Regions from separate parts of the Salmonella bongori NCTC 12419 genome, predicted to be linked through region 2. Evidence: predicted binding sites of a transcription regulator. Region 2 holds the regulator's gene; the other holds the start of a gene.

Region 1 (3,737 bases), 580 kb from region 2:
TCGTTAGCGCAAACAACCTGGCGGAACTCATCGACGTTGCTTAGCTCGTCGAGAGTCATTAATTGGATACCGATGTTGCCAAGAGTGGAGGCTTCAATCGGCCCGGCCAGCACCCGTATACCGCAGGCGTCGGCGCACAATTGATTGAGTAGAGTGTTCTGGCAGCCGCCGCCGACAATATGCAACTGGCTGAATGCTTCCCCACGCAGGCAGGCCAGCTCCTCCAGGACATCGGCATACAGCAAGGCCAGGCTGTCAAAGATGCAGCGCGCCAGCTCGGCATTGCTGACGGGAACCGGCTGGTCGGTTTCGCGGCAGGCAGCCTGAATCTCGGCGCTCATATCTGCCGGATTGATAAAGCGGTCGTCATTCGGGTTAATCAGGAAACGGCAGGCGGGAAGTGCCTGCGTTTGCGCGATCAACGCTGGCAGATCGGTCACATTGCGTTCTTTCAGCACACGCTGAAGCAGCCACAGGCCCATGATATTTTTCAGCACACGGTAGCGGCCTTCCGCCCCGCCTTCGTTGGTGATGTTGGCGGCCAATGCGTCGTCGGTGGTGTACGGCATCTTGCTTTCGAAGCCCATCAATGACCAGGTCCCTGATGAAAGATAGGCGCTATGCTTATTCGCCAGCGGTGAGGCAATGACGGCGCTGGCCGTATCGTGGCTGGCGACGGCAACCACCGGGATACGGTTGCCCTGCGGACAGATCCAGTAACCAATGACATTGCCAGGGTGGGTCGGGCGACCAAACCAGCTTTTCTCTACCCCGGCCCATGCCAGCAACGTTTCGTCCCAGTCATCGGTGTTGATGTTGACCAATTGAGTGGTCGTGGCGTTGGTATATTCCCAGTTCAGTTCACCGGTCAGGCGATAGCTAAAGTAGTCGGGCATCAGCAGCGCGTGCGCAACCTGAGGAAGTAACTCTGGCTGCTGTTCGGCCAGTGCGCGCAGTTGATAAAGCGTATTGAACGGCAGAAACTGAATGCCGCTACGGTGATAGATTTCACTTTTACCGAGCTGTTTCTGTGCCTGAGCCATTATGCCGGTTGTTCGGCTGTCACGGTAAGAGATCGGTAAACCGACGCGTTGACCCTGTTTGTCGATCAGCACATAGTCCACACCCCAGGTATCAATCCCGATACTGTCAATCCGGATACCTTCATCGCACACTTTCTGTAGCCCCAGGCGAATAGCCGCTTCCAGGCTATCAATATCCCAGGTATCAAAGCCTGCTGTTTTTTGCAGGCAGTTGGTGAAGCGGTGGATTTCGCGCAGCGACAGGGTGCGATGATCGCAATCGTAACGCGCCAGCATTACGCGTCCGCTGGATGCCCCGAGATCGACCGCGACACAATGGCGAAAAGTCATGATGAGGTCCTTCTGAAAGTGAATGCACCCAGTCTAAGAACCCCAGCTCACCGCTACCTTCTTGTTAGTGACAGTCAGAATTAGCCGCTGGCAACATGGCAAAGATGAACGTGATAGCGTTCACAGTTTCCATTAATTTGCCGGTTTCATGCTGATGTGATGCCCGCCGCATTTCCCGATCTTTCCGCTGGTTTCTTGAAAAAATGACCGTCTTTACGCGCTTTAGCGTCGAAAATTTAAGGTGAGATTGATAACCCTTAATTACTATTTCGGTCATGTTGAATTCAGGAGGAAGCGAGCATGACTGTACTGCATAGCGTGGATTTTTTTCCGTCAGGTAAGGCCCCTGTCGCCATTGAACCCCGACTTCCCCAATCGGCGTTTCCGGAACATCATCATGATTTTCATGAAATTGTGATTGTTGAGCATGGAACCGGAATTCACGTTTTTAACGGTCAGCCTTATACCATTAGCGGCGGTACCGTCTGCTTTGTTCGCGATCATGATCGGCATTTATATGAACATACTGATAATCTCTGCCTGACGAATGTGTTATACCGCTCGCCGGACGCGTTTCAGTTTCTTGCCGGATTAAATCAGCTTCTTCCGCAGGAACAGGACGGGCACTATCCCTCCCACTGGCGGGTCAATCAGGGAATATTGCAACAGGTTCGCCAGTTGGTGGGGCAAATGGAGAATGTGGGTGAAGGAATGGACGCGCCGACGGCGGCGAACCGTGAAATCCTGTTTATGCAACTGCTGGTTTTGTTGCGTAAAAGCAGTCTGATGGAAGGCGCGGTCGATAATGATGCACGTCTTAATCACCTGATGGCATGGCTGGAAGACCATTTTGCCGAAGAGGTATGTTGGGAAGCTGTGGCGGAGCAGTTTTCGCTGTCGCTCCGCACTCTGCATCGTCAGCTTAAACAGCATACCGGGCTTACCCCCCAACGTTATCTCAACCGTTTACGCCTGATTAAGGCCCGCCATCTGCTGCGCCATAGTGATGAAAGCGTTACTGACATTGCCTATCGCTGCGGTTTTGGCGACAGTAACCACTTTTCGACGCTTTTTCGCCGCGAATTCAACTGGTCACCTCGTGATATTCGTCAGGGGCGCGATGCGATACTCCAGTAACGCGAATGCTATCACCGTTTTTGGTTACAGGATTTGCTAGTAATAAGCGCCTTGTAATACCGGGTGGCGGCGATCTATAGGTCGGGTAAACGTAGCGCTACCCGGCAAGCATTCAACCTGAGGTGTTGCGGTGGCGAATCAATTGATCCTTCTCAAAGACGATTTTTTTGCGGATGACGAGCAGGCCGTCGCCGTTGCCGCTCGCTATCCTCAGGATGTCTTTGCAGAACATACTCATGAGTTTTGCGAACTTGTCATTGTCTGGCGCGGCAATGGTCTGCACGTACTAAACGATCGTCCTTACCGGATCACGCGTGGCGATCTGTTTTATATCCGCGCCCAGGACAAACACTCCTACGCCTCCGTTAATGACCTGGTTTTGCAGAACATCATTTATTGTCCCGAACGGTTGAAGCTGAATCTGGATTGGGATACGGCTATCCCCGGATTTAATCATGCCGATGGGCATCCCCACTGGCGATTAGGCAGCGCCGGCATGGCACAGGCACGTCAGCTGATTGGTCAGATTGAGCATGAAAGCCAGCAGCATGATCCACAGGCGAATACCATGACGGAACTGTTGTTCGGCCAGTTGGTAATGACGCTACAACGACATCGCTATGCGACCACTACCCAATCACCAATCTCCAGCGAGACGCTGCTCGATAAGCTGATTACCGCGCTGGCCGCAAGTCTGGAACGCCCCTTTGTGCTGGATGCCTTTTGCGCACAGGAGCAGTGCAGCGAGCGGGTGTTACGCCAGCAGTTCAGAAGCCAAACCGGAATGAGTATTAACCAGTATCTGCGCCAGGTACGTATTTGCCACGGACAGTATCTGCTTTCGCACAGTCGGTTGATGATTGGGGACATTGCGATGCGCTGCGGTTTTGAAGACAGCAATTATTTTTCGGTGGTATTCACACGGGAAACCGGGATGACGCCAAGCCAGTGGCGTCATCTCAGTGAGCAGAGCGATTAACTAGCCATCCCCATTCCGACGATATTGGCAGCAACGATGATCACGACGCAGCCCAGACTCAATACGCTGACAGGATGACGACCGGCATTTTTCCACTCTTTCAGTAACAGACCGACAATCCCGCCGCACAGCACATAGAAGCTCATATGCAGCATCCAGCTCATATAGTCATATTGCGCCGGAATACGCGCGTGGCCCCAGGCATAGAAAAAGAACTGTAAATACCACATCAGACCGCCCAGCGCCGA
Region 2 (3,737 bases):
TTGCTTAGCCAGATTGCCAAACCAACGCTGATTATTCATGCCAAAGACGATCCGTTCATGGATCATCATGTGATCCCGAATACAGAAGATCTTCCCCCGCACGTGGAGTATCAGCTTACCGAGCACGGCGGACACGTGGGATTTATCAGCGGTACACCGCTGCGTCCCGAAATGTGGCTGGAACGCCGAATTCCTGACTGGCTGACAACATATCTGGAGGCGTCATAATGATTATTCCCTGGCAGGAACTCTCCCCTGACACTCTGGATAATTTGATTGAAAGCTTTGTGTTGCGCGAAGGCACGGATTATGGTGAACATGAACGTTCGCTTGAACAAAAAGTCGCTGATGTAAAACGTCAACTGCAATCTGGCGAGGCCGTTCTGGTATGGTCTGAATTGCATGAAACGGTCAATATTATGCCGAAAAAGCAGTTTCGCGAATAAAACGGCTTTGACGGTAATACATTATAATTAAACCTACATCATGGAGTTACCATGTCTGCCAAACATCCGGTGATCGCAGTAACAGGGTCAAGCGGCGCGGGGACCACCACCACCAGCCTCGCGTTTCGTAAAATTTTCGCGCAGTTAAATCTGCATGCCGCCGAGGTGGAAGGCGACAGTTTTCATCGTTACACCCGCCCGGAAATGGACATGGCGATCCGCAAAGCGCGTGACGCCGGACGGCATATCAGCTATTTCGGGCCTGAAGCCAATGATTTCAGCCTGCTGGAACGCACCTTCATTGAGTACGGGCAGACGGGAAAAGGCCAGTCACGTAAATACCTGCATACCTATGATGAAGCCGTACCGTGGAACCAGGTTCCCGGCACGTTTACGCCCTGGCAGCCGCTTCCTGAACCTACCGATGTCCTGTTTTATGAAGGGTTGCACGGCGGCGTCGTGACCCCGCAGCATGATGTCGCATGTCATGTTGATCTCCTGGTTGGCGTAGTACCTATTGTCAACCTGGAGTGGATTCAAAAATTGATTCGCGACACCAGCGAGCGCGGGCACTCTCGTGAGGCGGTGATGGATTCCGTGGTTCGATCCATGGACGACTACATCAATTACATTACGCCGCAGTTTTCACGTACCCATATTAACTTTCAGCGCGTACCGACCGTCGACACGTCAAATCCGTTCTCCGCAAAAGGCATTCCATCGCTGGATGAAAGTTTTGTGGTGATTCATTTCCGTAATCTGGAAGGGATCGATTTCCCCTGGCTGCTGGCGATGCTCCAGGGCTCGTTCATTTCTCATATTAATACCTTAGTGGTGCCGGGCGGCAAAATGGGACTGGCGATGGAGCTGATTATGTTGCCGCTGGTGCAGCGCTTAATGGAAGGCAAAAAAATCGAATAAAGTCAGTTTTTGCCGGATGCGCAACGCCATCCGGCAACGATAATTACGCCGCAATCACTTCATAAGAATGGGTAATATTGACTGCTTTTTCCAGCATCAGCGCCACCGAGCAGTATTTTTCGGCGGAAAGATCGACCGCACGGGCAACGGCAGCCTCTTTCAGCGAGCGGCCGGTAACGATGAAATGCAAATTAATATGCGTGAACAGCCTCGGCGCCTCTTCCCGGCGCTCAGAGGTCAGCTTCACTTCGCAGTTGGTGACATCCTGACGGCCCTTCTGCAGGATCGATACGACATCAATAGCGCTACATCCGCCTGCCGCCATCAAGACCATCTCCATCGGACTCGGCGCTTTGTCACCGGAGTTACCATCCATTAAAATCTGGTGGCCGGAGGAGGACTCACCAAGGAAAGTTAGTCCTTCAACCCACTTTACACGCGCTTGCATATTCGTAACTCCAATGTTTCAATTTTCCTGAAAGATTACGCGCATACGACAAAACTCGCAATGGAAGGCGACCTGGGTCATGCTGAAGCGAGACACCAGGAGACACACGGCGAAAGCTATGCTAAAACAGACAAGATGCTACAGTAATACATTGACGTACTGCATGTATGCAGAGGACATCACATTACAGGCTACAGTCTATTTTCGTAGCCCTCTTCCCAGGTAGCGGGAAGCATATTTTTGCAACCCCAGAGACAGTGCCTTTTCTGGCTCTGGAGACAGCTTATAACAGAGGATAACCGCGCATGGTGCTTGGCAAACCGCAAACAGACCCGACTCTTGAATGGTTCTTGTCTCATTGCCACATTCATAAGTACCCGTCAAAGAGCACGCTGATTCACCAGGGTGAAAAAGCAGAAACGCTGTACTACATCGTTAAAGGCTCCGTGGCAGTGCTGATCAAAGATGAGGAAGGGAAAGAAATGATTCTTTCTTATCTGAATCAGGGTGATTTTATTGGTGAATTGGGCCTGTTTGAAGAAGGCCAGGAACGCAGCGCCTGGGTACGTGCAAAAACCGCATGTGAAGTCGCTGAAATTTCCTACAAAAAATTTCGCCAATTAATCCAGGTAAACCCGGATATTCTGATGCGCCTCTCTTCCCAGATGGCTCGTCGCTTACAAGTCACCTCAGAAAAAGTAGGTAACCTCGCCTTCCTCGATGTCACAGGGCGGATCGCGCAGACGCTGCTGAATCTGGCGAAACAGCCCGATGCCATGACGCACCCGGACGGGATGCAGATCAAAATCACCCGTCAGGAAATTGGTCAGATCGTCGGCTGTTCCCGCGAAACCGTTGGCCGTATTTTGAAGATGCTGGAAGATCAAAACCTGATCTCCGCACATGGCAAGACCATCGTCGTCTACGGTACCCGTTAATTCCGTCAGAATGGCGCGTGTTACCATGCGCCATTTTTGTTTGCATCGATGTGGCGAAGACTGATTTATCACCCAGAGATTAATTACGCACTACGGCAAACGCTGGTGCTGTGCCTGCCTGTGGCTGTCGGTTTATTAATCGGCCAGTTGCACCTGGGATTACTCTTTTCTCTTGTTCCCGCCTGCTGCAATATTGCAGGCCTGGATACACCGCACAAACGCTTTTTTAAGCGTCTGATTATTGGCGCGTCGCTGTTCGCCGGATGCAGTCTGGCAACACAGCTCTTGCTGGCGGAGTCTGTCCCCCTGCCATTGATTCTGACCGGGCTCACGCTGGTACTTGGCGTGACGGCGGAAATTAGTCCGCTTCATGCGCGGCTACTGCCAGCATCACTGATTGCCGCCATCTTTACCCTGAGCCTTGCTGGATACATGCCGGTCTGGGAGCCGTTGCTTATTTATGCGCTGGGCACGTTATGGTATGGCGTATTTAACTGGTTGTGGTTCTGGCTATGGCGCGAACAGCCGCTACGCGAGTCGTTAAGTTTGTTATATCGTGAACTGGCCGATTACTGCGAAGCAAAATATAGCCTGCTTACCCAACATATTGACCCGGAAAAAGCGCTACCTCCCTTGCTGGTTCGCCAGCAAAAAGCGGTGGATCTGATTACTCAGTGTTACCAACAAATGCATATGCTTTCGGCGCACAATAATCACGATTACAAGCGCCTGTTGCGGGCTTTTCAGGAAGCAATGGATTTGCAGGAACACATTTCCGTCAGCCTGCATCAACCGGAGGAGGTGCAGAAACTGGTAGAACGTAGCCATGCAGAAGAGGTCATTCGCTGGAATGCGCAAACGGTCGCCGCCCGCCTGCGTGTGCTGGCTGATGACATCCTTTATCATCGCCTGCCAACACGCTTCTCCATGGAAAAACAGATTGGCGCGCTGGAAAAGATAGCCAATCAACATCCTGAAAACCCG

The links. Region 2 encodes CRP, which controls carbon source genes, mostly activating them, when cyclic AMP is high. Its sites were predicted from a motif close to ATGTGANNNNNNTCACAT; they were not measured.
Region 1: rhaS (HTH-type transcriptional activator RhaS) is a predicted target of CRP. The motif match lies at 1,528-1,545, and genes of this name have one in related genera.

The regions. Positions count from the first base shown of each region.
Region 1 is NC_015761.1:3,926,120-3,929,856, forward strand. Features, by position in the region: gene rhaB (rhamnulokinase) at 1-1,373, opposite strand, end outside; gene rhaS (HTH-type transcriptional activator RhaS) at 1,674-2,510, shown strand; gene rhaR (HTH-type transcriptional activator RhaR) at 2,641-3,489, shown strand; gene rhaT (L-rhamnose/proton symporter RhaT) at 3,486-3,737, opposite strand, start outside.
Region 2 is NC_015761.1:3,344,473-3,348,209, forward strand. Features, by position in the region: gene SBG_RS15945 (hydrolase) at 1-228, shown strand, start outside; gene SBG_RS15950 (YheU family protein) at 228-446, shown strand; gene SBG_RS15955 (phosphoribulokinase) at 498-1,367, shown strand; gene SBG_RS15960 (OsmC family protein) at 1,411-1,815, opposite strand; gene crp (cAMP-activated global transcriptional regulator CRP) at 2,121-2,753, shown strand; gene SBG_RS15970 (YccS/YhfK family putative transporter) at 2,802-3,737, shown strand, end outside.